3 regions of the Micromonospora sp. NPDC005215 genome follow, and region 2 is predicted to be linked to each of the others. Evidence: predicted binding sites of a transcription regulator. Region 2 holds the regulator's gene; each other region holds the start of a gene.

Region 1 (10,579 bases), on a different contig from region 2:
GACCGAAACCACCATCCGGGCCGGTATCGATGGTTACCCATCGGTAACGTCGCAATTCGTCATCGAGCGGACGGCCGCAGCTCCGCCTGATCGTCGTCGCCACCCCGGTCGGCCGCATAACCCCGGACGTCCGGAACACCGAGCCGGGCCGCGTCCGCCGCGGCGTCGTCCGGCATCAACTGCGACTGCCGCTCCGCCTCCACCCGGGCGCGGTAGTGCTCGACCTCCCGGACCCGGGTGGCCGCATCCCAGCCGAGCACCGCGCCCATCAACTCGGCGGTGTGCTCCGCCGACTCCAACCCCCGGTGGCTGGTCTCGAACGAGATCCGGGTCCGCCGGGTCAGCACGTCCTCCAGGTGCAGGGCACCCTCGGCCCGCGCCGCGTAGGCGACCTCCGCCGCCAGGTACTCCGGTGCACCGGCCAGCGGGGACGCCAGCAGCGGATCGGCGTCGATAAGCGCCAACAGGTCCAGGGTGAGGGTGCCGTACCGCTCCAGCAGATGCTCCACCACGCCCACCGGCACACCGTGCCGGCGGGCCAGGTCGGCCCGGTCCCGCCACATCGCCGGGTAACCATCCGCCCCGAGCAGCGGCAGATCGGCAGTACGCGACGAGCGGGCGCCGCCGAGCCGGCGGGCGGCGCGGTCGACCACGTCGGAAGCCATCACCCGGTACGTCGTGTACTTACCACCGGCCACCAGCAGCAGCCCGAGCATCGGCTCGAAGACCGCGTGCTCGCGGGAGAGTTTCGAGGTCGAGTCGGCCTCGCCGGCCAGCAGTGGTCGCAGCCCGGCGTACACCCCCTCGATGTCGGCAGTGGTCAACGGCCGGTCCAGCACCGTGTTGACCTGCTCCAGGAGGTAGTCGATGTCGCGGGCCGAGGCGGCCGGGTGGGACCGGTCCAGTCGCCAGTCGGTGTCCGTCGTGCCGATGATCCAGTGCCCGCCCCACGGGATGACGAAGAGCACCGACTTCGCCGTACGCAGGATGAGCCCCGTCTCGCCGGTGATCGCCGAGCGGGGCACCACCAGGTGCACCCCCTTGGAGGCGCGCACCCGGACCCCGGGCCGCAGGCCCACGTCGTTGAGCATCCGCGACATGTCGTCGCTCCACACCCCGGTGGCGGCGATGACGGTACGGGCGTGCACCTCGAACTCCGCGTCCGGTGAGCCCGCCGGAGCCTCCAGGTCGCGGACGCGGACACCGGTCACCTCACGCGCCTGCCGGATCAGCCCGACGGCACGCGCGCTGCTCACCACCGTGGCACCGAGGCTGGCCGCGGTACGGGCCAGGGTGACGACCAGCCGGGCGTCGTCGACCTGACCGTCGTAGTAGCGGATCGCTCCCGCCAACGCGTCGGCCCGCAGGCTCGGAAAGATCCTCCGGGCGCCCTCCCGGGTCAGGTGCCGGTGCAGCGGCATGCCCCGGCCAGTGCCGAAGACCCCGGCGAAGGCGTCGTAGGCGGCCACGCCGGCGCCGTAGTACGAGCGGCGGAAGATTCGGGCCGGCAGGTCCCGCAGGCCCCGCCCGGCCGGCAGCGGCACCAGGAACGGCACCGGGCGCACCAGGTGCGGCGCGAGCCGGGTGGCCAGCAGCCCGCGCTCGGTGAGCGCCTCGTGGACCAGGTGGAACTCCAACTGCTCCAGGTAGCGCAGGCCACCGTGGATGAGCTTGCTGGACCGGCTGGAGGTGCCCGCGGCGAGATCACGCGCCTCGACCAGGGCCACCTTCAGGCCCCGGGACGCCGCGTCCAGGGCGGCACCCGCACCGGTCACCCCACCACCGATGACCAGCACGTCGAAGCGCTCGGCGCGCAGCCGACGCAGGTCGGACGCACGGCGGACCGGCGAGAGCTGACCGGCGACGGATCGGGAGATACTGGGGTCACGCACCCGTCCACCGTAACCGTCGCGCCGGCATGTCGACATTCGCCGCTCACCTCGTACTGGCACCTATCGCGCCTGCTTTTGCCCCGCTCGGACCGGCGTAGCCGCCCCTCCTGTCTTGATCAGGTGATGAAAGGTAGGTCCCCGCGACGATCAGCACCTATTTCTCATCACCTGATCACTGCGCAGCAGATCGACCTCCCCGCGACGCGCTGTCTGGTTCAGAACTGTTCAGCGTGGTCGTAAGGTTCTCGGATGCACGGTGAGCCTGCGTACCCCGGAGTCAGCGACCGCAATTCTCCCTGGCCGGTGGTCGCGGCCGTGCTTGTCGGCTGCTGGACGGTCGCGGTCACCGTGGCCACCCAGACCGGTGGCTGGCTGACCGATCAGCTGCTGCTGGGCTTCGGACGGGACCGGGTCGGCTGGCTCTGGCCGGTGCTCGGTCTGACCGCCGTCGTACTGGTCGGCACACCCGCCCTGCTGCTCGCCCTACTGCCCCGGTCGACCACGGTCCGGGCCACCGGGCGGCTCTGGCTGCTCGGGGCACTGACCCTGGGGTTGCTCACACTGCTGCGGGTCGTGCCGCCGGTGCACCACGAGGCGTACCTCGCCGCGCTGGCCGGCGTAGCCGTGCTGACCGCACTGGTCGTGCGCTGGTCGGCGCGCCGTTGGGCGTACCCCGGACCGGCCGACCCGGCCGTCGGCGCGACGCCCACCGAAGACAGCGACGCCGCGCCGACCGAGGCCGGTGGCACCGCGCGGACCGAGGCCGGTGGCACCCCACGGGTCGAGGCCGGCGACGCCGCGCGGACCGAGGCTGGTTCCGAGCCGGCCGGGCGTTCACGCAGGCCCGGCCCGGTGCCGCTGCTCGCGGTCGCCGCCGGGATGGCGCTGCTGCTGCCGTGGGCCTGGCTGGGCGCGCTCGGCGGGCTCCTGGAGACCGCGCTCGCGCTACTGGCGGCCGCGGCGCTCGGGGTGCTGGCCGCGACGCTGCTGGACGCCACCTTCTGGTCGCGGTTCGCGGTCGGCCGGCCACCCCGGCCAGCTCGGCTGGTGCTGGTCGGCGGCCTGGTCGCCGGGGTGGCGCTGCTGCTACTCGCGGCCGGCACCGGTCAGTCCGGCGCGCAGCTGCCAGCGCTGCTGACCCTGCCACCGGTGGGTTTCGCCCTGGCCGCGCTCTGGGCCGCGGCGTGGCGGCCCACCGCCGACCCGGCCGACGCCGCGCGCGCCGGCCGATCGGCGACCGGCTGGCTGGTGGGCCTGGCCGCACTCGGCCCGCTGGCCTTCACCGACCCGGAAGAGATCACCCTGCTGCTGGTCGGCACCCGCGACGTCCCGTTCTGGGTGGCGGCCGCCGCCGGCGCCGGGCTCGCCGTCGCCGTCCTGGTCGCCATCGGGTACGCGGTGCTGCTCGCCCGGAAGGCGGCAGGCGCCCCGAGCCGTCGCGTCGCGGCGGTGGCAGCGGTGGTGCTGCTTGTGGCGTTCGGCGTGGTCGACCTCGGCCCCGGCCAGCCGGGCCTCTACGGCGAGCGGCTGTTCGTGATGTTGCGCGCGCAGGCCGACCTGACGGGCCTGCCGGCCGGCCAGCCAGGTCGGGCCGGGCGGGACGCCCGCGCGGCGGAGGTATACCGGCGGTTGGTGACGACCGCCGAGCGCAGCCAGGCCGACCTGCTCCGAGGGCTGAGTCGACTACGACTCGACCCGGTGTCGTACTACCTGGTGAACGCGGTCGAGGTGGACGGCGGCCCGGCGGTGCGGGCGTGGCTCGCCCGTCGACCGGAGGTGGCCCGGGTGCTGGTCAGCCAACGCCTGCGACCGCTGCCGGCCCCGGCGGGGCAGAACCGGGGCACCGCGCCCAGGCCCACCGGCCCGGAGTGGAACATCCGCCAGATCGGCGCCGACCGGGTGTGGTCCCAGCTCGGGGTGACCGGCACCGGCATCGTGGTCGGCAGCTCGGACTCGGGCGTGGACGGCACCCATCCGGCGCTGCGAGGCGGGTTCCGCGGCGGGGACGACTCCTGGTACGACCCGTGGGACGGCACCCGGAGCCCGACCGACCAGGGCGGGCACGGCACCCACACGGTGGGCAGCGCGGTCGGGCGGGACGGCATCGGGGTGGCACCGGACGCGCAGTGGGTGGGCTGCGTCAACCTGGACCGCAACCTCGGCAGCCCCGCGCACTACCTGGACTGTCTCCAGTTCATGCTGGCGCCCTTCCCGGCCGGCGGCGACCCGTTCACCGACGGTCGTCCGGAGCGCGCCCCGCAGGTGCTCACCAACTCGTGGGGCTGCCCGCCGATCGAGGGCTGCGACCAGGGTGTGCTGCGGCCGGCCACCGCCGCGCTCGACGCCGCCGGGATCTTCGTGGTCGTCGCCGCCGGCAACACCGGGCCGTGGTGCGCGTCGATCGACGACCCGCCGGCGCCGTACGCGGACGTGTTGACAGTGGGCGCGGTGGACGCGCAACGCCGGGTCGCGGAGTTCTCCTCGCGCGGGCCGGTGTCGGGTGGCACGGGTAAGCCGGACGTCCTGGCCCCGGGCGTGGGTGTGGTGTCGGCGATGCCGGGCGGCACGTACGCGGCGTTGGACGGCACCTCGATGGCGACCCCGCAGGTGGCGGGGGTGGTCGCGCTGATGTGGTCGGCGAACCCGGCGCTGGTCGGCGACGTGGACCGTACCCGGCAGATCCTGCGGGACACCGCGACGGCGGCGACGCCCACCTACCGCTCGGACAACCCGGCGGACGCCTGCGGCGACCCGTCCAACGTCACCGGCTCGGGCCAGGTCGACGCCTACGCCGCCGTCGAAGCCGCCCGGCGGTGAGGTGCGCGCAGGAGCACCCGGTGATCTAGGGTCGGCGACCATGGACGTCGAGATCACCGTCACCGAACTGACCCCCGAGCTGGCCCCCACCGTGGCGCGGCTGTGCGAGCAGGCTCTCGACCTGCCCGAGGACGCCGCCGAGGCGACCCCCATCGTGGATGTTCTCTGGCCCCGGGCCGCCGCCGCCGACCGGCCGGTGGTGGGGCTGGGCGCGTACCGGGGTGCGGACCTGGTCGGGGTGCTGCTCTGCTCGGTGTCGTCGACCGAGCCGGGCATCGGGCACGTGGACCTGGTCGCGGTCCTTCCGGATCACCGCCGCCGGGGCGTCGGCCGGGCACTGCTGCGCCGGGCCGAGCGGGTGCTGGCCGAGCGCGGGGTGACCGAGGTGCTGCTGGCTGGGAACCCGCCGTACTACGCGTGGCCGGGCATCGACGTCCGCTACACCCCGGCGGTCTGCGCCGCCCTCGCGCTCGGCTACCAGCAGGATCGGACCGCCTGGAACATGACAGCGGACCTGTCGTACGACGGTTCGCCGGCACTGCGGTCCACCGAGGCGGCCGAGCGGCGGCTGACCGGTCAGGGGGTGACCGTACGCCGGGCGGAGCCGGCGGACCTGCCCGCGTTGACCGCGTTCGCCCGGTCCACCTTCGGTGGCACCTGGGACGGTGAGCTGGCCGGGTCGGTGGGTCGTGACGGCGCCGGTTGTCACCTGGCGGAGCGGGACGGCGAGGTGCTCGGCTTCGCCGCGTACGGGTCGTCCCGGCCGAGTTGGTTCGGGCCGATGGGCACCGCGCCGGCCGCCGAGGGGTCGGGCATCGGTGGCGTCCTGTTGCGGCGCTGCCTGCGGGACCAGCAGGTGGCGGGACTGACCCGGGCGGAGATCGGCTGGGTGGGGCCGGTGCCGTTCTATTCCGGCAGCGCGGGTGCCCGGATCGAGCGGGTCTTCTTCCTGTACCGGCGAACCCTGCCATTGGCGTAACCAGGGCAAAAAGGGCATTGATTCATTCGCCCGCGTCGGCCATCGACGCCCCCTACCGTTTTGGTAGAGGAGGCAGCCATGACCACGGATGACGACCAGACCGAGGACGGCCCGCCGATCACCTGGAAACCAGTCGGCGAACTCCCCGGCCAACTGCCGTTCGACCGGCTCGACTACGGCGACGCCGAGCAACTGGCCGAGATGACCACCGACGACGACTCGGCGGTCGTCGAGGAGCCACGGGAGATGGTGGACGCGCCGATCCAACTGCTTCCGCCGTACAGCCGGGCGCAGAAGCGGCGCAACCAGCGCCCACTGCCGACCTGACGACGAACGGGGCGGACCGCGTCAGCGGCCCGCCCCGTTCGGTGTCGGAACTGGACTCAGAAGTCCATGTCCCCGCCACCCGGGCCAGCCGGGGCAGCCGAGTTCTTCTCCGGCTTGTCCGCGACAACGGCCTCGGTGGTGAGGAACAGCGCCGCGATGGAAGCGGCGTTCTGCAGCGCCGAGCGCGTCACCTTGGCCGGGTCGATGATGCCCGCGGCCAGCAGGTCGACGTACTCGCCGTTGGCGGCGTTGAGGCCGTGACCCGCTTCGAGGTTACGGACCTTCTCCACCACGACGCCGCCCTCAAGGCCGGCGTTGACGGCGATCTGCCGCAGCGGGGCGTCCAGCGCCACCTTGACGATGTTCGCACCGGTCGCCTCGTCGCCGACCAGGTCGAGCTTGTCGAAGGCGGTCTTGCCGGCCTGCACCAGCGCGACGCCACCACCCGGGACGATGCCCTCCTCGACGGCGGCCTTCGCGTTGCGAACGGCGTCCTCGATGCGGTGCTTGCGCTCCTTGAGCTCGACCTCGGTGGCCGCGCCGACCTTGATGACCGCAACGCCGCCGGCCAGCTTGGCCAGCCGCTCCTGCAGCTTCTCCCGGTCGTAGTCGGAGTCGCTCTTTTCGATCTCGGCCCGGATCTGGTTGACCCGGCCCTGGATCTGCTCGGCGTCACCGGCACCGTCGACGATGGTGGTCTCGTCCTTGGTCACCACGACCTTGCGGGCGCGGCCCAGCATGTCGAGGCTGGCGGCGTCGAGCTTGAGGCCGACCTCCTCGCTGATGACCTGGCCACCGGCGAGGATGGCGATGTCGGTCAGCATGGCCTTGCGGCGGTCACCGAAGCCCGGCGCCTTGACGGCGACCGACTTGAAGGTGCCACGGACCTTGTTGACCACCAGGGTGGCGAGAGCCTCGCCCTCCAGGTCCTCGGCGATGATCAGCAGCGACTTGCCCGACTGCATGACCTTCTCCAGGATCGGGAGCAGGTCCTTCACCGACGAGATCTTGCTGTTGGCGATCAGGATGTACGGGTCGTCGAAGACGGCCTCCATACGCTCCGGGTCGGTCATGAAGTAGGCCGAGATGTAGCCCTTGTCGAAGCGCATACCCTCGGTGAGCTCCAGCTCCAGCCCGAAGGTGTTGCTCTCCTCGACGGTGATGACGCCTTCCTTGCCGACCTTGTCCATCGCCTCGGCGATGATCTCGCCGACGGTGCTGTCGCCAGCGGAGATGGAGGCGGTGGAGGCGATCTGCTCCTTGGTCTCGACGTCCTTGGCGAGCTTGGACAGCTCCTCCGAGACGCTCGCGACAGCAGCCTCGATGCCCCGCTTCAGGGCCATCGGGTTGGCGCCAGCGGCCACGTTGCGCAGGCCCTCGCGAACCAGGGCCTGGGCCAGGACGGTCGCCGTCGTCGTGCCGTCACCGGCAACGTCGTCGGTCTTCTTGGCGACCTCCTTGACCAGCTCAGCGCCGATCTTCTCGTACGGGTCCTCGAGCTCGATTTCCTTGGCGATGCTCACACCATCGTTGGTGATGGTGGGGGCACCCCACTTCTTCTCGAGCACGACGTTGCGGCCCTTGGGGCCGAGCGTCACCTTTACGGCGTCGGCGAGCTGGTTCATGCCCCGCTCGAGGCCGCGGCGCGCCTCTTCGTCGAACGCGATCATCTTGGCCATACGGTGTTGTCCTCCTGGACACTCACGGGCCACCCGAGATGTGTGCCTCGGATAGACCGCTTGGTGTGCGCACCTTGGGACGTCGCCACCTGGCGACGACGACGTCCTACGGTCGGGCCGGATAGCCCGCGACGACCGGCCATGTGCCGCCCCGGCGTCTCCACGCCGGTGCAACCTGGCCCCACCGTCCCGACCGCTGGCACTCACGGTATGCGAGTGCCAATGACTTGTTTAGCACTCTCCCCTGCCGAGTGCAAGCACGATGGGGCGGCTCAGCCGAGTTCCGCCGCCAGTCCGGCGGTGTTCACCGGCGCCTCATGAGCGCGCTGCTCGGCGTACGTGACCAGCAGACCGATCAACTGGGCCAGGTGGGCCGGTAGCGCCAGCACGGCGGTGACCCCGATCACCGCCACCGCCCCGACAGCGGTGCCCGGCGACGTGAGGGGATCCGTGCCGAACGCGGCGATGCCCGCCCCCTCCAGGCCACCGGAGATCACGTTGACGATGATGACCGCCAGGGCCACCAGGGCCACCCGACCGAGCAGGAGGCCGAGCCGGTCGTGGAACATCCGGAACGATCGACCGATCGGGTTGTGGCGCTCGAAGAGATAGACCGGGCCGGCCATGCTCAGCGCGAACGTCAGGTAGATGCCCGGCAGCACGCAGCAACAGAAGCCGATGCCGGCGATCACGCTGATCAACAGGGTCCAGCCCCAGAGCCCGAGTGCCCGCCGGAGGCCGTAGCGCAGCGCGGAATCCAGGCTGCCCGGCTGACCGGACGCCTGCTGCGTGATCACCCAACTGCCGGCGGCCCACCCGACGGCCTGCACCAGGCCGACCAACAGACTGCCGCCGATCGCCACCACGAGAAGACCCGCCAGATCGGTGGCGAAGGTGTCCGGCAGCGCGGGAGTCGGTTCAGCCCCGATCTGGACGTCCCACTTCGCCGTCGGGTCGACACCCAGGGAGATCACCGAGAGTACGGCCGCCGGCAACACCTGGGTGAGCAGCATGATGGGCACGAGCTGGCGCCAACCCCGGCGCAGCGCTCCCCCGCACCTGTTGAACCAGCCGGCCAGACCGGCACCGCGTGGAGTGACAAGGCGGTCGTTCGGGTCGAACCCGTAGCCCGGCGGGTACCAGCCAACCGGCGGCCCCGGATACCACGGCTGCGCACCGTAGGGACCCGACCCGGGTGGGTAGCCGCCGGTGGGCGGGAACGTCCAACCCGGCGGCGGGCCCCAGCCACCCTGCGCCGGATCCCAACCGCCCTGCGCCGGATCCCAGCCGGGCGGCGGGCCAGCCGGAGGTACGCCCGGCCGCAACTCGGATGGCGTGTCCCCTGCCGCGCCGGAACTGCCGTACGGCACTGTCGGATCGGACGGACCCGGCTCCCCCGGCCCAGAGGGTGGGGTGGGCGGGGGCGGCTGGTCAGTCATGAACGCTCCTCAGCATCGGCTGGAACGGCCATGATCTTCCCGGTTGTGCGCCCGTGTCGCAGCCCCGACGCGCGGGGCCGCTCAAGGAGGAAAGCTCAGGCGATGACGCGTACGTGCTCGGCCTGCGGGCCCTTCTGACCCTGGGCGATCTCGAACTCCACCCGCTGACCGTCGTCCAGCGCCTTGTAGCCGTCCATCTCGATCGCGGAGAAGTGGACGAAAACGTCCTGACCGCCGTCGACGGCGATGAAGCCATAGCCCTTTTCGGAGTTGAACCACTTCACGGTGCCCTGTGCCACTGTGCACTTCCCTCACTATGCGCGGTGTTGCCTGACCTGGCGCACGGCACGGCCGGACGCCCACCGACCACCACCTCAGCGATCGATGGCGACCATTGAGAAAGGTGACCGAAATCGCACGCTACACGAGGAGTGAGCGCCGCGCACGGCCACAAATCGGGCGCATTGCGAGACTGGTCCGACTCCGCCAGTCGGTCGGCTTTTCGATAGGCCGGATCCATGTCGGTGATTGCACGGTGCAACTCCCGGCCGCCGGGCCGCCGGGCCGTCCCGGGCCACAAGATCACCGGCCGCCGGGCCGCCGGGCGGTCCCGGGCCACAGGGTCACCGGCCGCCGGGCCGCCGCTGGCGGGCACGGCCGTACCGGCAACCGACCCTGTGGTAGGCATGCGGGCATGACCACCGAGACGGGCGCGACCGCCCTACGGCAGGCGGAGATCCGCCGGGTTCGGCCGGAGGACGCCGCCCGGATGCGGGCACTGCGTCTGGAGATGCTCGCCGACGCGCCGTTGGCCTTCCTGGAGACCCTGGCGGACGCGGCGGCCCGGCCGCACACCGAGTTCGCCGCCCGGGTCGCGTACACCTCGGCCGGCCCCGGCAACGCGCAGTTCATCGCCGACCCGGGTGGCCGGCTCGTCGGACACGCCGGTGGCACGGTCTCCCCGAACGAACCCGGGCTCACCGTGATCTACGCGGTCTACATCACGCCGGCGTGGCGGGGGCGCGGACTTCTCGGTGAGCTGATCGACGGGGTGGCCGCGTGGTCACGCGCCTGCGGCCGACCGGAGCTGCTGCTGGAGGTGGTGGTCGGCAACGACCGCGCCTACCGCGCCTACCAGCGGCTGGGCTTCACCGACACCGGCGTACGCGTCCCCCACCCCACCATCCCCGCCCTGAACGAGCTGCAAATGCGCCGCAGAGCGTGAGCCAGGCCCCGGTGATCAAGAGGTTTGCGTCAGCCGGAGGGCTGTTCCTGACGCAAACCTCTTGATCAACAACGGCTCAGGCGTGACGCCGCGACTGGACGATGCGGAAGCGGTTGGCCACGTACGCTCCGTCGGTGAGCGCGGCGTTGGCCGCGGCGTTGGCGCCACTGCCGTGGAAGTCGGAGAACGCCGCCGACTGGTTCACGAAGACTCCGCCGGTG
Region 2 (10,579 bases):
CGACCCGCAGACCCAACCGGCGACGCCACCGCCGGTCCCGTGGCCGCCGGGGACCGTCGTTCCGACCTGGCCGCTCAGCCGCAGCAACCGCGCCCCTGATCGCCGCTGGGCGGCGGTCGCATGACGGGACCCCTCCGGAAGGTCAAGACGGGTGACGTCTTGCGCCTGACCCGCACCGCGAGCGTGCAGTTCATGCGCCCGATCCTCGTCCGCGTGATCCGGCCGTTGGACTGGCCGACCTACGACGGGTGGCTGTGGATTGACGCGTACGAGTTGGGGGCGCGCGGGGACGCCGTCGCGCGTCGTTCCCTGTTCGTCATGACCGCCGGCCTGGTCTGGCAGGACCCGCCGCCCCAGCCCGCCCGGACGACCGCCCGCCGTCCGGTCGCCCGCAAACCGCTGCGGGTCGGCTGATGCGCGGCGAGCCCGAGCACAAGCCGTTACGCCCGTCGTGGCGTTGCCCTAACTGCGGCATTCTCTGGCCCTGCTCGGCCGCGAAGCTGCGCCTCCTCGGCGAGTTCCGCGAGGATCGACCGGGCCTGCTGGTGCACATGGCGAAGGTTCAGGAGGAGGCGACGGCCGACCTAACGAAGCTCAACCCGGGCGTCACGCTGCCGGACCTGACGCCACGTTTCGTTGGCTGGGCTGAACGCCGGTAGCCCTCTCAACCGTCCGCCCCGGCGTCCGGCAGCGCTGCAACAACGCACCCATGCGCGAGGGCCGGAGGAGAAACAGGTGCCAGTATTCCCTCCCCCCTCGCCCCTGGCCGAACCGGCGAACGGACCGGTCAGGTCACCAGCGGTTGAGGCGGGTGGCGAGCACGCTGAGCGCCGCCACTCCGGCGGTCGAGGTGCGCAGCACGGCCGGGCCGAGCCGGACGACTCGCCCGCCCGCCTCCCGGAAGGCCGTCAGCTCGGCCGGGGCGATGCCACCCTCCGGGCCGACGACCAGGACGATCTCACCGGCGGACGGCAGCTCGGCGGTGGTGAGCCGCTCCTCGGCCTCCTCGTGCAGCACGAACCCGGCGGCAGCGCCGGCGATCCGGCGGGCGACGGTGGCGGTGGACTCGTCCGGCGCGCCGGCCACCACTGGCAACCACGGCCGGCGGGCCTGCTTGGCGGCCTCCCGAGCGGTGGCCACCCACTTTTCCCGGGCCCGTACGCCCCGGTCGCCACGCCACTGGGTGACCGAGCGGGACGCCGCCCAGGGCACGATCTCGTCCACCCCGACCTCGGTCATCGCCTGCACGGCCAGCTCACCGCGGTCGCCCTTGGCAATGCCCTGCACAGTCACCAGCCGGGGGACCGGCGCGTCCGCGTACCCCCGGGAGGTGATGGTGACCTCCAGGCTGCCCCGGCCGACGGCGGTGACCACGGCGGCGGCCGTGCCGCCCCGACCGTCGGCGAGCAGCAGCTCCTCACCGACCCGCAGCCGTTGCACGGTGGCGGCGTGGTGCCCCTCCGGGCCGTCCAGGGTCAACGCGTCACCGGTGGGCAGCGCCTCGACCAGGAACAGCGGCGCGGACACCTCAGGCGTGCCCGTTGAACGCGTCGCGCATCCGAGAGAAGAAGCCGCCCTGCTTGGATAACTCGGCGACCTCCTCGCCGCGGGTCTTGGCGAAGTCGCGCAGCATCTTTTCCTGGTCCGGGTCGAGTTTGGTCGGGGTCCGCACGTCCAGGTGCACGTAGAGGTCGCCTCGGCCGGTGCCGCGCAGGTGCGGCACGCCCCGGGCGCGCAGTCGCAGCGTGCTGGCCGGCTGGGTGCCGGCCTTGACGTCGACCGTCTCCTCGCTGTCCAGGGTCTTGATGGTCAGGCGGGTGCCGAGCGCCGCGGCGGTCATCGGCACTGTGACGCGGCAGTGCAGGTCGTCGCCCTTGCGGGAGTAGACGTCGTGTGGCCGCTCGTGGATCTCCACGTAGAGGTCGCCGGCGGTGCCGCCACCAGGGCCCACCTCGCCCTGCTGGGCCAGCCGAATCCGCATGCCGTCCTCGACGCCGGCCGGGATCTTGACGGTCAGCGAACGGCGGGTGCGCACCCGGCCGTCGCCGGCGCAGGTGGGGCAGGGGTGCGGGATGGTGGTGCCGTAGCCCTGGCACACGGTGCACGGCCGGGCGGAGACCACCTGGCCGAGGAAGGTGCGCTGCACCGACTGCACCTCACCACGGCCGCCGCACGCCTCACAGGTCGCCAGGTGGGTGCCGGCGGCCGTGCCGGCGCCGGAGCAGGTGGTGCAGAGCACGGCGGTGTCGACGGTGATCGGGGCCTCGACGCCGAACGCCGTCTCGTGCAGGTCCAGTTCGAGTCGCAGGATCGCGTCGGCACCCGGGCGGGTCCGTGGACGGGGGCCGCGCGCCCCACCGGCCGCGCCACCGAAGAACGCGTCCATGATGTCCTGGAAACCGACGAACGGGCCGGCACCACCGGGGCCACCCGGGCCGCCGGCGCCACCGCCGCCGGGGGCGAGCGGGTCGCCACCCAGGTCGACGATCTGCCGCTTCCGGTCGTCCGAGAGGACCTCGTACGCGGCGTTGATGTCCTTGAACTTCTCCTGAGCCTCCGGGTCCGGATTGACGTCCGGGTGGAACTGGCGCGCCAGCTTGCGGTAGGCGCGCTTGATCTCGTCATCGGAGGCTTCCCGGCTCACACCGAGGATGCCGTAGTAGTCCCTGGCCACTGCGTTCCGTGTCCTCATGTTCGTCTCGCGTTGCGCCGATCCGGCGGCAAACAGCCGGCCGTCGGCCCTGACTGGTCAGTTCTGGGCCAGCAACTCGCCCACGTAGCGTGCCACGGCGCGCACCGTGGCGATGGTGCCGGGGTAGTCCATCCGGGTGGGTCCCAGCACTCCCAGGCCGCCGACGATCGTGGCGCCTGGGCCGTACCCGGTGCTGACCACCGAGGCGGCCCGCAGGTTGTCGAACTCGTTCTCGTCGCCGATCAGCACCCGGGTCGTGCTCGGCTCGGTCTCGCCGATGAGCTTGAGGAGCACGACCTCCTCTTCCAGAGCCTCCAGGATCGGACGCAGCGAACCCTGGAAGTCGAGCAGGCCGCCCCGGGTGAGGTTCGCGGTGCCGGCCAGCGCGATGCGTTCCTCGTGCCGCTCGACAAGCGTCTCCAGGAGCACAGTGGCGAGCGTGGTCATCGCCGGACGCAGCTCGGACGGCACCTCCTCGACCAGCGCCTGCACCAACGGCGGCGTCTCGGACAGCCGCGCGCCGGCGAGCTTCTCGTTTACCAGCCGGCGCAGGTCGAAGACGTCGTCCGCCGGCACCGGACCGGGCAGCTCCACCAGCCGCTGCTCGACCCGCCCGGTGTCAGCGATCATGACGAGCATCAGCCGGGTGGTGGAGATCGGCACCAACTCCAGGTGCCGAACCGAGGAGCGGGCCAGGCTCGGGTACTGCACGACGGCCACCTGCCGGGTCAGCTGGGCGAGCAGCCGCACCGTGCGGTGCACCACGTCGTCGAGGTCGACAGCGCCGACCAGGAAGCGCTCGATGGCCCGACGTTCGGCCGGGCTGAGCGGCTTGACCCGGGACAACCGGTCGACGAAGAGCCGGTAGCCGCGGTCGGTGGGCACCCGGCCGGCACTGGTGTGCGGCTGCCGGATGTAGCCCTCCTCCTCCAGCACGGCCATGTCGTTGCGGACCGTGGCCGGGGAGACCCCGAGCTGGTGCCGCTCGACGAGCGCCCTGCTGCCGACCGGCTCCTGGGTGGAGACGTAGTCCTCGACGATCGCGCGGAGCACGGCGAGCTTCCGGTCGTCGAGACCCATCATCCGCACCTCCTGTCGCACGTCGGCCGCCGGTGCCGTGGGCCCGGCCGAGCCGTCCTGGCACTCGACTGTAACGAGTGCCAGTCTACGTCGGCGTACCCGCCGGCGCGATGATCAACGACCGCCCACTGGTGCGGCGTTGCCACCGACCCCTACCGTGACACCCATGACTGAACCTCCTCGCCCTCCGGGCGCGGGTGACCCCGGCAACTACCCGCCGGAGCCGACCTCTCCCAGCTCGTACCCGTCGGCCGAGCCACCCACCGCACCACTGTCCGGGGCGCCTGGCCCGGGCGGCTATCCCCCGCCCGGTGGCTATCCGCCGCCCACCGGTGACCAACCGCCGTCAGGCGGCTACCCCCCGGCGGGGGGCTATCCGCCGCCCGGTGGCTATCCCGCTGGCGGGTATCCGACCGGCGGCGCCTACGGTGGCCCCGGCGGCGGCTACGCCAACAACGAGGACAAGACCTGGGCGCTTGTCGCCCACTTCGGCGGAGCCCTCGGCGCGCTGATCAGCTTCGGCCCGCTGGGCTTCGTCGCCCCGCTCATCGCCTACCTGGCCCGCGGCAACCAGTCGCCGACCGTCCGGGCGCACGCCCTGGCCGCCCTGAACTTCCAGATCCTCTGGTCGATCATCGCGTTCGTGCTGCTCTTCGTGAGCTGGTGCCTGCTCTTCCTACCCAGCATCGCGGTCGTGGTGATCCAGATCCTGTTTGGGATCATCGCGGGCATGAAGGCCAACGAGGGCAGGCCCTACCGCTACCCGATGTCGGCCAACTTCATCAAGTGACAGCGGGTCGGCCGCTCCCCCGGCCGGCCCCTGCACCACTGTCCTGCTCAGGGCAACAGGTCGCGTGTCCCGCTCAGGGCAGCAGGTCGCGTGTCCCGCTCAGGGCAGCAGGTCGCGCACGACAGCGTCGGCGAGCAGCCGCCCGCGCAGGGTGAGCACCGCCCGGCCGGCCGCGTACTCGTCGGCGGCCAGCAGGCCGCCGGCCAGTGCCCGCTCGGCGCCCGCCCGTCCGGTGGCGTCGAGCACCGCGAGCGGCAGGCCGCTGGCCAGCCGCAACCGGAGCATCACGTCCTCCATGTGCGCCTCGTCGACAGTGAGCACCTCCCGGGCCAGGCCGGGAGACGCGCCCGCCGCCAACCGCTGGGCGTACGCCGAGGGGTGTTTGACGTTCCACCAGCGCACCCCGCCGACGTGGCTGTGCGCCCCCGGCCCCAGCCCCCACCAGTCCGCACCGGTCCAGTAGAGCAGGTTGTGCCGGCACCGGGCGTCCTCGGTGCGGGCCCAGTTGGAGACCTCGTACCAGGAGAGCCCGGCCGCGTCGAGGGCGGCCTCCGCGGCCAGGTAGCGGTCCGCGGCCACGTCGTCACTGGGGTACGCCAGTTCGCCGCGCCGCATCCGCGCGGCGAGCCGGGTGCCGTCCTCCACGATCAGGGCGTACGCGCTGACGTGGTCCACCCCGGCGGCCACGACCTGCTCCAGCGAGGCGGCGAAGTCTTCGGGCCGCTCCCCCGGTGTCCCGTAGATCAGGTCCAGGTTGACGTGCTCGAATCCGGCGTCGCGTGCCTCCGAGGCGGCGGCGGTGGCCCGGCCGGCGCTGTGTTTGCGGTCCAGGATCGCCAGCACCCCCGGCGAGGCGGACTGCATGCCCAGCGAGATCCGGGTGTAGCCGGCGGCCCGCAGCAGCTTCAACGATTCCGGGGTGACCGACTCCGGGTTGGCCTCGGTGGTCACCTCGGCGTCGGCGGCCAGCCCCCAGGTGCTGTCGATGCCGTCGAGGATGCGGGCCAGGTCGTCGGCGGGGAGCAGGGTGGGTGTGCCGCCGCCGACGAAGACGGTGTCGACCCGGGGCGGCGGGCTGTCGCCGAGCACCCGCGCGGCGAGCGCCAGTTCGGCCAGGACGGTGTCGGCGTACCCCTCGCGGCTGGCGCCTCCGCCCAGCTCGGCCGACGTGTACGTGTTGAAGTCGCAGTAGCCGCAGCGGCTGGCGCAGAACGGCACGTGCACGTACACGCCGAAGCCGCGCGCGCCGACCGCGGTGGTGGCGGTGGCGGGCAGCGATCCGTCGACGGGGACGGTCTCACCATCTGGAAGGACGCCGGGCATGGCCACTAGTGTGCCCGGCATGACCACTCCCGACGTCCTCGTGCGGGTCGCCACGGCCCGTGGGGTGACCACCCTCACCCTGGACAGCCCGCCCAACCGCAACGCGCTCTCCACCGGCCTCATGACCCAGTTGCTGGCCGGGCTGGCCGACGCGGTCGCCGACGAGACGGTCCGGGCGATCGTGCTCGACCACACCGGCCCGGTCTTCTGCTCGGGCGCGGACCTGAAGGAGACGGCCGCGGCGTACGCCAGCGGCGCGGTGCCCGCCGGGATGCTGGGTGACGTGCTCGCGGCGCTCTGGGAGTGCCCGAAGCCGGTGCTGGCCCGGGTGGGCGGGCCGGCGCGGGCCGGCGGGCTGGGTTTGATCGCCGCCGCTGACCTGGCGGTCTGCGCCGACGAGGCGACGTTCGCGTTCACCGAGGTGCGGATCGGGGTGATCCCGGCGGTGATCTCGGCGACCGTGCTGCCCCGGCTGCACCCGCGCGCCGCCGCCGAGCTGTACCTGACCGGGGACACCTTCGACGGCCGGCGGGCCGCCGAGATCGGCCTGGTCACGGCCAGTGTGCCGGCGGCCGGGCTGGACGACGCGGTGCGGCGGTACTGCGACTCGCTGGTGCGCGGTGCGCCGGGCGCTCTGGCCGGGGCGAAGGAGTTGCTGCGCCGGCCGGGCACCGCCGAGCTGCGTGCCGAGCTGGCTCGGTTGTCCGCCCTCTCGACCGGCTACTTCCTCTCCGACGAGGGACGCGAGGGGGTCATGGCCTTCCGGGACAAACGACTAGCTCGATGGGTGGCCGCTCTGGACGGTGGTTCCGCTGATCATGCCGGGTAGGCATTGAGCAGGGGTGCGCGGGAGAGCCATCCGGGCAGGTGAGACCGCGCCCGCAGCGGGAATGCCTCGATCGGAACGCGTCGGCGGAGCCGACCCGAACCGGGACGGAGCCGTCGAGCCGGCCTCGAACCCGCTCGGACGACCCGTTGGGCGCGACGGAGACGTACGCTTGGCAGACTTGTCGATCTGGGGGTGTGGGTGCGAACTCGGGCAGCCGTTGCGGGTGGAGTGGTCCTCATCCTCGTCGCCGTGATCGCGATCTGGCTCGTCGTACGGCAGGTCGGGGGCGGTCTACAGCTGCCGCTGACGGCACGCAAGTGCACAGTGCAGGCCGACGGCCGGGTCGCCCTGGACGCCGACCAGATGGCCAACGCGGCGACCATCGCGGCGATCGGCGCCCAGCGCGGCATGTCCGAGCGGGCCGTGGTGGTCGCGCTGGCCACGGCGTACCAGGAGTCCGGGCTGCGCAACCTCGCCGACGGCGACCGCGACTCGGTCGGCCTGTTCCAGCAGCGGCCGAGTCAGGGCTGGGGCACCTCGGCGCAGATCCGCGACCCGCGCTACGCGGCCAACCGGTTCTACGCGGCGCTCAAGAAGGTCCGCGGCTGGGAGAAGATGCGCGTCACCGACGCCGCCCAGCGGGTGCAGCGCTCGGCCTTCCCGGAGGCCTACCAGAAGTGGGCCGACGACTCCGAGGTGCTCAGCCGGGCACTGATGGGCGACGCCACCGGGGCGGTCGCCTGCACGGTGGGGCGTACCCCGGTGATGCACGGGGCGGCGGCGGCCGCGCAGCTCACCCGCAACCTCGTGCTGGACTGGGGGTTGAAGGGGCTCGACCCGAACGACCCGACCGGGCTGACGGTGACTCCGGGTGACCAGCGCGACGGCTGGCGGTACGCGCACTGGCTGGTCTCGCACGCCCAGGACCACGGGGTGAAGCGGGTCCGCTTCGGCGACCTGGAGTGGACCGCCCGGGGCGGCACCTGGGGTCGAGTGGACGGCCAGCAGAACTCCGCCGGCCAGGTGGTGGCCGAGGTGTTCAACGAGGGCTGACCGGGCCGGATCTCTTAACCGGCAGTCACCGCACAATCGGACAAAAAACCGCAAACGCCCCTATTGATCACGGTCGACTCACTCTCCGCAGTTCCCCCACTGCACGGGGTCCCCCTGCGGCCCACCAGCCCCAGACGCCCTCCCCGAGGCCAGTGCCATCGCGTTACGATCGGCGGCCTGTGCCAGAAAAGGCTTCACCTCATGGGGAGGGGTACGACGCGGTGTTCGATTACGGCGACCGGACCGGTTACGAACCGATCAGCGACACTGACCGCAAGGAGTTTCACGAGCAGGGCTTTCTCCTGCTGCGCAACGTCCTGACGGAGGACCACCGGGCGGCGCTGGAGGCGGCGGTCGACCGCGTCTACGCGGAGGAGCAGGCCAAGGGCACCACCAAGAAGGACGGCACCCTGCACCTGCTGGGCTTCCTGGAGCGCGACGAACTCTTCGGCGAGCTGCTCACCCACCCGATCGCCTTCCCGTACATGTGGGGGCTGGCCGGCTGGAACATCTACACCCACCACAACCACCTGGACGTCACCCCGCCGGCCGCCGAGCCGGAGAAGCCGTACTGGGGTTGGCACCAGGACGGGTACCGGCAGAACTCCGACCCGGAGACGATGGACCCGAACCTGCCCCGGCCGATGTTCTCACTGAAGGTCGCGTACGTGCTGTCGGACCTCTCCGAGACCGGCCGCGGCGCCACCAAGGTCATCCCGGGCAGCCACCTGAAGAACTCGCTGCCCCGGCCGGCGGACCTCACAGTGCAGAACCCCGACCCGGAGGGCACTGTGGAGATCACCGCCAACCCGGGCGACGCCTTCATCTTCGACCGCCGGCAGTGGCACTCGCGCTCGACGAACCTGTCGACCATCACCCGCAAGATGCTCTTCGTCGGCTACACCTACCGCTGGATCCGTCCGCTGGACGAGCTGCACCCCGACGTGAACGGCGAGTGGTACCGCAACCGCACCCCCGTGCAGCGCCAGCTCATCGGTGAGGGCACCCACACCGCCAACTACTGGGGCATTAACTGGGACGGGTACGTCGACGACGAGATCCCGCTGCGCAAGGAGCTCAAGGAGCGCGGCCTGCTCGACCGCAACATCCCCTGGCTCCGCTGATCTCCTGCTCGTAGAACGGCCCTCTGCCACCACTGAACGACGGCAGAGGGCCGTTCCGTGTCCGCGGGGACTCGATCACCCGGGCCGAGTCCGTTCCCGACCACCGGAGACCGCACTGTCGGTAGCGTGGCGGGTGCGCGGGTCGGGGCGCGGCGCCCCCGCCCCAGAGCGCGGGGTGGCACAGGAGGCAGTCGCAGTGACGTCCGCTCCGCTTCCCCGGATCCTCCGCCGCCGGGGCGAGCCGGCCCCCCGCCGCACGCCCCCGGTAGGGACAATACGGGCAACCGTCCGCCGTCGGTCCCGTCCTCGGGTTCTTGTCGGCCGCCAGCCACCCCTACCCGGACAGGAAGGCCGCGTGTCGTCGCGGCACCGCGTTCAGCCGCGGGAGGCGAGGCGTCGGCGGGCCTTCTCCCGGATCGTTTCCGGCAGGCCCTCCGCTTCGAGCACTCGGTGCAGCAGCTCCGGCTCCAGACTGGTCGCCCGGAACACCTCGCCGATGGTCACCCCGTGCGCGGGCCGCTCCACCACCTCGACCGGGTCACCCGGGCCGACCTCACCCTCCCGCAGCACCCGCAGGTAGGCGCCGGGCAACGCCCGCGCGGTGAAGCGCTTGATCAGATCCGGTACGCCCCAGAACCCGGCGAAGGTGGCGCAGGGTGTCCGCGGCTTGGTGACCTGGAGCACTGCGGAACCGACCTGCCACTGCTCGCCGATCACCGCGCCGGTCACGTCGACCGCGTACGTGGACAGGTTCTCGCCGAAGCCACCAGCCCGTACGGGCCGGCCCAGCTCGGTCGCCCACCAGGCGGCGTCCTCCTCCGCGTAGGCGTAGACCGCCTGGTCAGGACCGCCGTGATGGGCTCGCTCGCCGATGAAGTCGCCAACCACCCCGTCGGCGCGGATCAGCACCGGGCCGTCCACCGGCCGCTTGTCGATGCCGCTACGACCGCTCGCGTCGCCGGCCCACCGCGCCTCGGTCACGATGCCGAGGTTCACCGCTGCCACCCTGCCCGTCATGACCGTCAGCCTAGGTGAATTCGCAGTGCGGGCTTGACCTTGACGCTGCGTCAACCCTCCATGCTGGCTGCCATGAGCATTCCGCCAACAACCGATCAGGTCGAGCCGGCCGTGATACACGTGCAGGGCCTGGAGAAGTCGTTCAAGCAACTGAAGGTGCTGCGCGGTGTGGACATCGACGTGGCGCGCGGCACCATCTTCGCCCTGCTCGGCTCCAACGGGGCGGGCAAGACCACGGTGGTGAAGATCCTGTCCACGCTGCTCAAGGCCGACGCGGGGACCGCCCGGGTCAACGGCTTCGACGTCGCGGCACAGGCTGCCCACGTACGCGAGTCGATCAGTCTCACCGGGCAGTTCGCGGCGGTCGACGAGGTCCTCACCGGGCGGGAGAACCTCGTCCTGGTCGCCCGGCTCAGGCACCACAGAGCGCCGGGCACGATCGCGGATGAGCTGCTGAGGCGCTTCTCGCTGACCGAGGCGGGCACCCGGAGGGTGGCGACGTACTCCGGTGGCATGCGCCGGCGGCTGGACATCGCGATGAGTCTCATCGGGAACCCACCGGTGATCTTCCTCGACGAGCCGACAACCGGGCTGGACCCGGAGGCGCGCCTCGAGGTGTGGCAGGCCGTCAAGGAACTTGCCAAGGGCGGTACGACCGTACTGCTCACCAC
Region 3 (10,579 bases), on a different contig from region 2:
GCGGACCAGCCGCGCGGCACCCAGTACGCGTCGAAGTCGGCGAACCGGGTCAGCTCCAGCTCGGTCACCCATTTGCAGGCTGACACGTACCCGTAGAGGCCGGGCACCACCATCCGGACCGGGAAGCCATGCTCGACCGGCAGTGGCTCGCCGTTCATGCCGACCGCCAACAGCGCGTCCCGCCCGTCGCGCAGCGCGGCGGTGGGGGTGCCGCAGGTCCAGCCGTCGACCGACCGGCCGACGACCTGGTCGGCATCGTCGTCCGGGTCCACCTCGTCAAGCAACTCCCGAAGGGGTACGCCGAGCCAGCGGGCGTTGCCAATCAGGTCCCCGCCCACCTCGTTGGAGACGCAGGCCAGCGTGACGTACCGCTCGACCAGCGGACGGGCCAGCAGATCCGCGTAGCTGTAGGTGCGCTCGGTGCCGACCCGCCCGTGGATGCGCAGCCGCCAGGTGTCCGGATCCACCTGCGGCACGACCAGCGCGGTGTCGATCCGGTAGAACCCGAAGTTCGGGGTGACGTACGGCGCGAGTTGGGTCAGTGCGAGGTCCGCGCCGGCCGGCACGGCCGGCGCGGGGGCCACGGGCGCGGGCAGTCGGATCGCGTCCCGGGCGGCGGACACTCCGCGTCGGCTGGCCAGCCAACGTCCACCGAGACCGGCCACCACGGCGGTGCCGAGCAGCACCCCGCTGCCGGTGAGGAACCGCCGCCGCGAATCTGGGTCCACTTCGGCAGGCCCGACCGGCTCGACCGCCGCCGTCGGCCCGGCGGGGGTCACCGGCACCGGACCCGCCGGGGACACCGGCACCGGACCCGCCGGGGACACCGGCACCGGACCCGCCGGGGACACGGGCACCGACTCGTCGGGCGACACCGGGCCGGCCGGCGACACCGAACCGCCGGTCGGTGTGGGTGGTGACCAGGGCCAGGGGTTCAGCTCGAACGGGCCGGCGATGAACAACCAGAGCACCAGGGCGCCGAGCCCGGCACCGACCAGCGACGGCAGCGCGTCGGCCGCGTCCGCACCGGGGCGGGTCAGGGCGGCGGCCACGCCGATGGCCCCGAACGCGGCGATGCCGGCAAGGCCGAGTGCCAGCCGGCGGACCGCCAGCATGCCGAACAGCGCGGCGAACGCTCCGAGCAGCAGGCCCGTGCCGACAAGCAGTGCGATCTTGTCGGCGGTGCCGAAGAGGTCGATGGCGAACTGCTTCAGCGACTCGGGAACGGCGTCGACGACCACCCCGCCGACCGCGACCAAAGGCGCCGACCGGGGGCCGGTCAACACTGCCACCGGTTCGGCGATTCCGATCGCGACGGCGGCGGCGGTCACTCCGGCCAGCGCGGCGTACCGCCGGGACGTGGTGCTCATCGGCCCAGTGTGCGCGATCATCCTGCCCGGTAGCCAACAACGTCAGCGTTCGGTAATGACCTGAGCAGACGAACCGGGGCGCACCGTCGTACGACGGTGCGCCCCGCAACGGGTGTCGCTAGCGGGTCAGAAGCCCGGGCCGTGCTGGTGGCCGTGACCGTGGCCGCCACCGGCGCCGGCCGGCTCGGCCTGCTCCGGCTTCTCCACCACGAGGCTCTCCGTGGTGAGCAGCAGACCGGCGATCGAGGCGGCGTTGGTGACCGCGTTGCGGGTCACCTTCACCGGGTCGATGATGCCGGCCTTGACCAGGTCGACGTACTCGCCCTTGGCGGCGTCGAGGCCGTTGCCCCACTTGAGGTCGGCGACCTTCTGCGTCACGACGTAGCCGTCGTGACCGGCGTTCTGGGCGATCCAGCGCAGCGGCTCGACGAGCGCCTTGCGCACGACCGAGACACCGATCTTCTCGTCACCGGTGAAGCCCAGGTCGTCGTCGAGCACCGAACGGATCTGCACCAGGGCGGCGCCGCCGCCGGGCACGGTGCCCTCCTCGACCGCAGCCTTGGTCGCCGCGATGGCGTCCTCGATGCGGTGCTTGCGCTCCTTCATCTCGACCTCGGTCGCCGCGCCGGCCTTGATGACGGCGATGCCACCGGAGAGCTTCGCCAGCCGCTCGGCCAGCTTCTCCCGGTCCCAGTCGGAGTCGGAGGCCTCGATCTCCTTGCGGATCTGGGCCACCCGGTCGGCGACGTCGGCCTTCTGGCCGCCGCCGTCGACGATCGTGGTGTTCTCCTTGTCGACCACGATGCGCCGAGCGGTGCCGAGCACCTCCAGGCCGACCTGGTCGATCTTGTAGCCCAGCTCCGGGGCGACCAGCTCGGCGCCCGTGGAGATCGCGATGTCCTGGAGCATCGCCTTGCGCCGGTCACCGAAGCCGGGGGCCTTGACCGCGCAGACCTTGAGGGTCTTGCGCAGCGAGTTGACCACCAGGGTGGAGAGCGCCTGGCCGTCCACGTCCTCGGCGATGATCAGCAGGGGCTTGCTGTTCTGCAGGACCTTCTCCAGCAGCGGCAGCAGCTCCTCGATCGCCGAGATCTTCTGGGTGGTGACCAGGATGTACGCGTCCTCAAGGACGGACTCCTGGCTCTCCAGGTCGGTGACGAAGTTCGGCGAGATGAAGCCCTTGTCGAACTGGAGACCCTCGGTCACGTCCAGCTCGGTGGTGAGCATGGAGCCTTCCTCGACGGTGATGACACCGTCGCGGCCGACCCGCTCCATCGCCTCGGCGATCAGGTCGCCGATCGTGGCGTCCTGCGCGGAGATCGTCGCCACGTTCGCGATCGACTCCTTGCTGGTGACCTCTGCGGCACGGCCGAGCAGCGCCTCGGAGACCTTGGTGGCCGCCGCGTCGATGCCCCGCTTGAGGCCGGCCGGGTTGGTGCCGGCGGTCACGTTGCGCAGGCCCTCGCGAACCATCGCCTGGGCGAGCACTGTCGCGGTGGTGGTGCCGTCACCGGCGACGTCGTTGGTCTTCGTCGCCACCTCCTTGACCAGCTGCGCGCCAAGGTTCTCGTACGGGTTGGTGAGCTCGATCTCCTTGGCGATGGTCACACCATCGTTGGTGATCGTCGGCGCACCGAATTTCTTGTCCAGGACGACGTTGCGCCCGCGCGGGCCGAGGGTGACCTTGACCACGTCCGCGAGGGCGTTGACACCGTGCTCCAGCTGGTGCCGGGCGTCGTCCGAGAAGCTCAGGATCTTCGCCATGTATGTCCCTTCGAAGCGCCATTGCCCCGGCCCGGCGAGCCGGACCGGGGCAATGTCACTGATCGGTTGCTTACTTCTCGATGACCGCGAGGACGTCGCGGGCGGAGAGCACCAGGTACTCCTCGCCGGCGTACTTGACCTCGGTGCCGCCGTACTTCGAGTAAAGGACGGTGTCGCCGACCTGAACGTCAACCGGAACCCGGTTGCCGTTGTCGTCGACGCGCCCCGGGCCCACAGCGAGGACAGTGCCCTCCTGCGGCTTCTCCTTGGCGGTGTCGGGGATCACGATGCCCGACGCCGTGGTGGTCTCAGCCTCGTTCGCCTGGACCACGATGCGGTCCTCGAGCGGCTTGATCGCAACCTTGGTAGCGGTAGTCACGGGCATACCCTCCTGGGGTACTGGTTTCGTTGCTGGTCGGCGAGGCCAACCAGCGTCAATCTGCCTCATGCCACCGGGCGGGGCCGTCGTCGCGGGTGCCGGTCCGCCTGGCGTGCGCACCCGGGTCGCGAGACCCGGAAGCTGGCACCCTCAGGGTGAGAGTGCTAATCGCAGGTTATTCCGTGGCTAGCACTCCGTCAAGGAGAGTGCCAGCGAGTCGCGCCCCGCCAGCCCGGATTTCGGGTCCACCCGGACAATGACCGGGTGGATCTCGATCAGCTGGCGGCGCTGCGTACCCCCGAGGGGTCGGCCGCGCTCACGGCGGCGGCCGGGCTGGCCGGCGGTGATCCGCTGGCCGCGGCGTCGGCGCTGCGGGCGGGCGGGGTGCCGCCGACGCTGGCCGCGGCGGCTCTCACCCAGGCCGAGCTGCGTCACCGGGCGGTCGGCAAGTTCGGCCCGGCCGCCGCTGGGATGTTCCTCACCCGCCCTGGCCTGGAGCAGGCCACCCGCCGGGTGGTCGCCGATCGTCGGGCCGCCCGGCTGTACGCGGCCGGCGTCCGCACCCTGGCCGACCTCGGCTGCGGCCTCGGCGCGGACGCGCTGGCCGCCGCCCGCGCCGGCATCCGGGTGTACGGGGTGGAGGCCGACCCGGTGACCGCCGCGATGGCCGCCGCCAACGCCGCGGCGGCCGGACTGGCCGACCTGTTCACTGTCGAGTGCGGCGATGCCACAGCGTTCGACGTCTCCCGCGTCGACGGGGTCTTCTGCGATCCGGCCCGCCGCGCCAGCGGCACCGGACGACGGATCTTCGACCCGCGCGCCTACTCGCCTCCGTGGGATTTCGTCACCGGGCTGGCCGAGCGGGTGCCGCGCACCGTGGTGAAGGTGGCGCCAGGGCTCGACCACGCGCTCATTCCGGCCGGCGCGGAGGCGGAGTGGGTCGGCGTGGACGGCGACCTGGTCGAGGCCGCGCTCTGGTGTGGCGAGTTGGCTGACGTGCCCCGCCGCGCCACGCTCTACCGCCAGCGGGGCGCCGAGACCCACCGCCACCAGCTCACCGGCTCGGGTGCCGACGAGGCGTCGGTCGGGCCGCCCCGGCGCTACCTGTACGACCCGGACCCGGCGGTGGTCCGCGCGCACCTCGTCGCCGAACTGGCCGGCGAGCTGGACGCCACCCTCGGCGACCCGAGCATCGCCTACCTCTACGCCGACCGGCCGATCCGCACCCCGTACGCGCGCTGCCTGGAGATCACCGACGTGCTGCCGTTCTCGCTCAAGCGCCTGCGGGCGCTGCTGCGGGACCGCCGGGTGGGCCGGGTCGAGATCCTCAAGCGGGGTTCCGCGCTCACCCCGGAGCAGCTCCGGCGGGACCTGCGGCTGGCCGGCGACGCCGCGGCGAGCCTGGTGCTCACCCGGGTCGGTGGAGCACCGACGGTGCTGATCGGCCGGCCGGTCGACTAGCGTCGTCGGTGTGGCGGGACAGGGCACTCCGGCAATGGCACTGTTGGTCAAGCGCGGTGTCGCGCATCGCACCCACCCCTACCGGGTGGCCCCGGACGCCCCGAACTACGGCGCGCTGGTGGCGGTGGCGCTGGGCGTGCCACCGGAGCGCGTCTTCAAGTCGTTGGTGACCGAGGTCGACGGCGCGCTCACGGTGGCGGTCGTTCCGGTCACCGGCGAGCTGGATCTCAAGGCGCTCGCGGCGGCGGTCGGTGGGAAGCGGGCGGCGCTGGCCGACCGCTCGGTCGCCGAGCGGGCCACCGGGTACGTGCGGGGTGGGATCAGCCCGCTCGGGCAGCGTCGGCGGTTGCCCACAGTGCTTGACGAATCCGCGCTGGACCTCCCGACGATCTACGTCTCGGCTGGTCGGCGCGGTCTGCAACTCGAACTGGCAGCGGCGGATCTGGTGGCGCTGACCGACGCCCGCACCGCCCCGTTGCAAACCCGCTGACGACTCTCGTTACGTCGACTCCACCGTGGGATACCCGTGGAGTAACAGTCGCGTTGCTGAATTGTTATCGCCCCCAACAAACTTGGCACCTGCGCGGTCTTGTGGAGGCGGCGTGACGCGAAATACGTTGCCGGACACAACAAAAACAACACCTCCCCCACCCCCGAAAGGACCCTGCACATGCGTAAGGGGATCCTCACCATCGCCGCCGTGGGCCTGCTCGCGACCGGTGGATTGACCGCCTGCAGCGATGACTCCGGCGACGACAAGGCTGGCTCGGCCAAGACTCCCAAGATCGGCGTGATCCTTCCGGACAGCAAGTCCTCCCCCCGCTGGGAGACCGCAGACCGTCGGTTCCTGGAAGAGTCATTCAAGGCCGCCGGCGTCCAGTACGACATTCAGAACGCCCAGAACGACAAGACCGCCTTCCAGACCATCGCCGACCAGATGATCACCAGCGGCGTCACCGCTCTGATGATCGTCAACCTGGACTCCGGCACCGGCAAGGCCGTGCTCGACAAGGCCAAGTCGCAGGGCGTCGCCACCATCGACTACGACCGACTCACCCTGGGCGGCTCCGCCCAGTACTACGTCAGCTTCGACAACGAGAACGTCGGGAAGCTCCAGGGCGAGGGTCTGGTCAAGTGCCTGACCGACCAGGGCGCCAAGAACCCGGTCGTGTCGTACCTCAACGGCTCCCCCACCGACAACAACGCCACCCTGTTCAAGGCCGGCTACGACTCGGTGCTCAAGCCGAAGTTCGACTCCAAGGAATACACAAAGGGCCCGGACGACGCCGTACCGGCCTGGGACGGCCCCACCGCCGCGACCATCTTCGAGCAGCAGCTCACCGCGACCAAGGGCAAGATCGACGGCGTGCTGGCGGCCAACGACAGTCTCGGCAACGCCGCCATCTCGATCCTCAAGAAGAACAAGCTCAACGGCAAGGTGCCGGTGACCGGGCAGGACGCCAGCGTCGAGGGCCTGCAGAACATCCTCGCCGGTGACCAGTGCATGACCGTCTACAAGGCGGTCCGGGAAGAGGCCAAGGCTGCCTCCGACCTGGCCATCGCGCTGGCCAAGGGCGAGAAGAAGGACACCGGCCAGACGGTGAAGGACCCGGAGGGTGGCCGCGACGTCCCGTCGGTGCTGCTCACCCCGAAGGCGATCTACAAGGACAACGTCAAGGACGTCATCGCCGACGGCTACGTGACAAAGGAAGCGCTCTGCACCGGGACGTACGCCAAGTCCTGCGCCGACGCCGGTATCAGCTGACCGACGCCGCAGTACCCGCCGGGACGACAATCGCCGCCCGGCACGGGAGCACCCCTCCCGTGCCGGGCGGCGCCCGCCGGACGGCCCCGACCCTCCCTTAAGAAGGAGACCCCGTGTCCCCGACCCCCCTGCTGGAACTCCGCGGGATCGACAAGAGCTTCGGTCCCGTCCAGGTGCTCCGCGACGTCGCCCTGACCGTCCACCCCGGCGAAGTGACCGCACTGGTCGGCGACAACGGCGCCGGCAAGTCGACCCTGGTGAAGTGCATCAGCGGCATCCACCCCACCGACGCCGGAGAGTTCCTGTTCAACGGGGAACCGGCGCACATCGGCAGCCCCCGCGACGCCGCCGCGCTCGGCATCGAGGTCGTCTACCAGGACCTCGCGCTCTGCGACAACCTGGACATCGTCCAGAACATGTTCCTCGGCCGGGAGAGGCGCAGCGGCATCGTCCTGGACGAGCCGAGCATGGAACAGCTCGCCGCCGAAACCCTGGCGGGGCTCTCCATCCGCACCGTCACCTCACTGCGCCAGCACGTCTCCAGCCTCTCCGGCGGCCAGCGCCAGACCGTGGCCATCGCCAAGGCGGTGCTCTGGAACAGCAAGCTGGTCATCCTGGACGAGCCGACCGCCGCGCTCGGCGTGGCACAGACCGCTCAGGTGCTCGAACTGGTCCGCCGCCTCGCCGACAACGGCCTGGCCGTGGTGCTCATCTCGCACAACATGAACGACGTCTTCGCCGTCTCCGACCGGATCGCCGCGCTGTACCTCGGCCAGATGGTCGCCCAGGTGAAGACCACCGACATCACCCACGCCCAGGTGGTCGAGCTGATCACCGCCGGGCGCTCGGGCGGGCTCGGCCTCGCCGCCGATCCGGGCAGCAACGGCGACGGCCCGCAGCCGGCCGACTCGATCTCAGGAGGCGTCCGATGACCACCACCGCCGTGCGGAAGGACGGCCCCGCGGCCGTCACACCCCCGCCGACCGTCGGAGGCCACGTCCGCAACTACCTGAGTCGGGTACGCGGTGGCGACGTCGGCGCGCTACCGGCCGTACTCGGCCTGCTCGTGCTCTGCACCGTCTTCGCGATCATGCGACCGTCGTCGTTCCTGTCGGCCGGCAACTTCGCCAACCTCTTCACCCAGGGCGCGGCGGTCACGCTGATCGCGATGGGCCTGGTCTTCGTGCTGCTGCTCGGCGAGATCGACCTCTCCGCCGGCTTCGCCAGCGGCGTCTGCGCGGCGGTGCTGGCCAATGTGGTCACCGTGCTCGGCTACCCCTGGTGGGTCGCCGTGCTCGCCGCGGTCGCCACCGGTGTGTTCATCGGCACCACCCTGGGCCTGCTGGTCGCGAAGATCGGCATTCCGTCCTTCGTGGTCACCCTCGCCGGCTTCCTCGCCTTCCAGGGCATCGTGCTGCTGCTCGTGCAGGAGGGCACCAACATCTCCGTCCGTGACGAGGTGCTGGTCGCCATCGCCAACCGCAACCTCGCCCCCACGCTGGGCTGGGCGCTGACCGCCCTCGCTGTCGTCGGCTACGCGGCGGTGCAACTGCTGCGCTACCGCAACCGGGTGGCCCGTGGGCTGATCACCGACCCGATCGCGGTGGTGGCGCTGCGGATCGGCGGGCTCGCCGTCATCCTCGGCACCGCGGTGTACGTCCTCAACCTGGAGCGCAGCCGCAACGTGCTGATCGTCTCGCTCAAGGGTGTGCCGATCGTGGTGCCGGTCATCGCGGTCCTGCTGATCATCTGGACCTTCGTGCTCCAACGCACCAGCTACGGCCGGCACATCTACGCCGTTGGCGGCAACCGGGAAGCGGCCCGCCGGGCCGGCATCGACGTCGACCGGATCCGGATCTCGGTCTTCGTGATCTGCTCGTCCATGGCCGCCATCGGCGGCATCGTGGCGGCCAGCCGGGCCAACTCCGTCGACCCGAACACCGGAGGAAGTAACGTACTGCTCTACGCGGTCGGCGCCGCGGTGATCGGAGGCACCAGCCTCTTCGGCGGCAAGGGCCGCGTCCTCGACGCCGTGCTTGGTGGCGCGGTGGTCGCGGTCATCGAAAATGGAATGGGCCTGATGGGTTACAGCGCGGGAGTCAAGTACGTGGTAACCGGCGTCGTACTGCTCCTCGCCGCCAGCGTCGACGCTCTCTCCCGCCGCCGCGCGGCAGCCACCGGCACCCGCTGACCGCGCGGGAGGTAGCACCACGATGCGCCCAGGACCGAGCCAGGACGACGTCCGGCGGCAGAACCTCGGGGCCCTGCTGCGACACGTACACGTCCACGGGGCGACGACGCGCGCCGAACTGACCACCACACTGGGCCTCAACCGCAGCACCATCGGCGCGCTCACCGCCGACCTGTCCGCAGTGGGGCTGGTCAGCGAGGGAGCGCCCAAGGAAACCGGCCGGGCCGGCCGACCGTCACTGGTCGTCCGGCCCGAGTCGGCCCGGGTGTACGCGTACGCGTACTCCGTGGAGGTGGACCGGTTGCGCGCGGCCCGGATCGGGCTGGGTGGCGCCGTCCTGGACCGCCGGGACCTGGACCGACCGCGCGGCCTGCTGGCCGCGGAGGCCGCGCCGCTGCTGGCCGGCGCGCTCAAGGAGATGCAGCAGACGGTGCCGCCCGACGCGATCTGCGTCGGTGCCGGCGTCGCGGTCTGTGGCATGGTCCGCCGGGACGACGGCCTGGTGCGGCTCGGCCCGACCACCGGCTGGGTGGACGAGCCGATCGGCGCGGCCCTCGCCGCCGAACTGGGCGTGGAGGTGCCGGTCACGGTGGGCAACGTGGCGGACGTCGCGGCGTTCGCCGAGCACGCGCGGGGGGTGGCGGCCGGCTGCGACAACGTCCTCTACCTCTACGGTGACGTCGGCGTGGGCGCCGGCATCATCGCCGGTGGCCGCCGGCTGACCGGCCACGGTGGGTACGGCGGCGAGGTCGGCCACATGAAGGTGGTCCTCGACGGCAGGCCCTGTGAGTGCGGCTCCCGGGGTTGCTGGGAGACCGAGATCGGCGAGCACGGTCTGCTCCGCGCTGCCGGACGCTCCGACGCCCGAGGTCCCGACGCGTTACTGGCCGTCTTCGACGCCGCCGACCGCGGTGACGCCCGCGCCCAGACCGCGGTCCGCCAGGCCGGTGACTGGCTCGGCTTCGGGCTGGCCAACCTGGTGAACGTCTTCAACCCGGAAATGGTCATCTTCGGCGGCACCATGCGCGACCTCTACCTCGCGTCGGCGGCCCAGGTCCGCAGCCGGCTCAACTCCAACGCGCTCGCCGCCTGCCTGGAGCACGTCCGGTTGCGTACGCCGAAGTTGGGCGAGGACGCCCCCCTGATCGGGGCCGCCGAGTTGGCCTTCGAACGACTTCTCGCCGACCCCCTCGACGTCGGCTGATCCGCGTACGCTGTCCAGCGTGGATGTCGAGCTGCGCGCTTCCGACGACGACCGCAACCGGATGGTCGCCGAGCTGCACCGGCACACCGCGGCGGGTCGGCTGACCCTCGACGAGTTCTCCGATCGGGCCGGTGCGGTGTGGACGGCACGCACCCTCGGTGACCTGGCCGCCCTGACCCGCGACCTGCCGGCCCTGCCCGACCCGACCGCCGACAGCGACCCCGCCGGGCACGGGCGTCGGGAGCTGCTGATGCTCTTCGCCGCCGCCGCGCTCACTCTGCTGCTGCTCGGCGGCTTCCTCAGCGTCACCCGCTGATCCGCGTCGCCCTCCGATGAACTGATCACGTGATCAGTCCGTACCAGTGGTCGGACGGGCAGCCGGCAGGATGTGGCTGCCCGGTCCAGACGCGTTTCGGTCCGGACCGAGGAGGCCCCACAGACATGG

Evidence for each region. Region 2 encodes HrcA, which represses chaperone genes, less so after heat shock. Its sites were predicted from a motif close to GGTTNGCACNCTCNNNNNGAGNGTGCNAACC; they were not measured.
Region 1: groL (chaperonin GroEL) is a predicted target of HrcA. The motif match lies at 7,889-7,919, and genes of this name have one in related genera.
Region 3: groES (co-chaperone GroES) is a predicted target of HrcA. The motif match lies at 3,653-3,683, and genes of this name have one in related genera.

Annotation. Positions count from the first base shown of each region.
Region 1 covers NZ_JBEXHQ010000002.1:104,641-115,219, reverse strand. Annotated here, with positions in the region: gene ABZU25_RS02625 (glycerol-3-phosphate dehydrogenase/oxidase) at 60-1,877, opposite strand; gene ABZU25_RS02620 (S8 family serine peptidase) at 2,142-4,709, shown strand; gene ABZU25_RS02615 (GNAT family N-acetyltransferase) at 4,750-5,688, shown strand; gene ABZU25_RS02610 (hypothetical protein) at 5,767-6,015, shown strand; gene groL (chaperonin GroEL) at 6,072-7,694, opposite strand; gene ABZU25_RS02600 (hypothetical protein) at 7,967-9,133, opposite strand; gene ABZU25_RS02595 (cold-shock protein) at 9,229-9,432, opposite strand; gene ABZU25_RS02590 (GNAT family N-acetyltransferase) at 9,828-10,358, shown strand; gene paaN (phenylacetic acid degradation protein PaaN) at 10,435-10,579, opposite strand, start outside.
Region 2 covers NZ_JBEXHQ010000026.1:34,798-45,376, forward strand. Annotated here, with positions in the region: gene ABZU25_RS20025 (hypothetical protein) at 121-414, shown strand; gene ABZU25_RS20030 (flavin reductase) at 414-659, shown strand; gene ABZU25_RS20035 (16S rRNA (uracil(1498)-N(3))-methyltransferase) at 793-1,527, opposite strand; gene dnaJ (molecular chaperone DnaJ) at 1,529-2,674, opposite strand; gene hrcA (heat-inducible transcriptional repressor HrcA) at 2,750-3,772, opposite strand; gene ABZU25_RS20050 (DUF4870 domain-containing protein) at 3,939-4,562, shown strand; gene hemW (radical SAM family heme chaperone HemW) at 4,662-5,885, opposite strand; gene ABZU25_RS20060 (enoyl-CoA hydratase-related protein) at 5,905-6,714, shown strand; gene ABZU25_RS20065 (hypothetical protein) at 6,907-7,767, shown strand; gene ABZU25_RS20070 (phytanoyl-CoA dioxygenase family protein) at 7,989-8,891, shown strand; gene ABZU25_RS20075 (MOSC domain-containing protein) at 9,267-9,908, opposite strand; gene ABZU25_RS20080 (ATP-binding cassette domain-containing protein) at 9,981-10,579, shown strand, end outside.
Region 3 covers NZ_JBEXHQ010000046.1:1,103-11,681, forward strand. Annotated here, with positions in the region: gene ABZU25_RS27125 (molybdopterin-dependent oxidoreductase) at 1-1,370, opposite strand, end outside; gene groL (chaperonin GroEL) at 1,497-3,134, opposite strand; gene groES (co-chaperone GroES) at 3,205-3,519, opposite strand; gene ABZU25_RS27140 (methyltransferase domain-containing protein) at 3,778-4,974, shown strand; gene ybaK (Cys-tRNA(Pro) deacylase) at 4,985-5,464, shown strand; gene ABZU25_RS27150 (substrate-binding domain-containing protein) at 5,645-6,739, shown strand; gene ABZU25_RS27155 (ATP-binding cassette domain-containing protein) at 6,853-7,671, shown strand; gene ABZU25_RS27160 (ABC transporter permease) at 7,668-8,930, shown strand; gene ABZU25_RS27165 (ROK family protein) at 8,953-10,134, shown strand; gene ABZU25_RS27170 (DUF1707 domain-containing protein) at 10,154-10,450, shown strand; gene ABZU25_RS27175 (DUF4142 domain-containing protein) at 10,576-10,579, shown strand, end outside.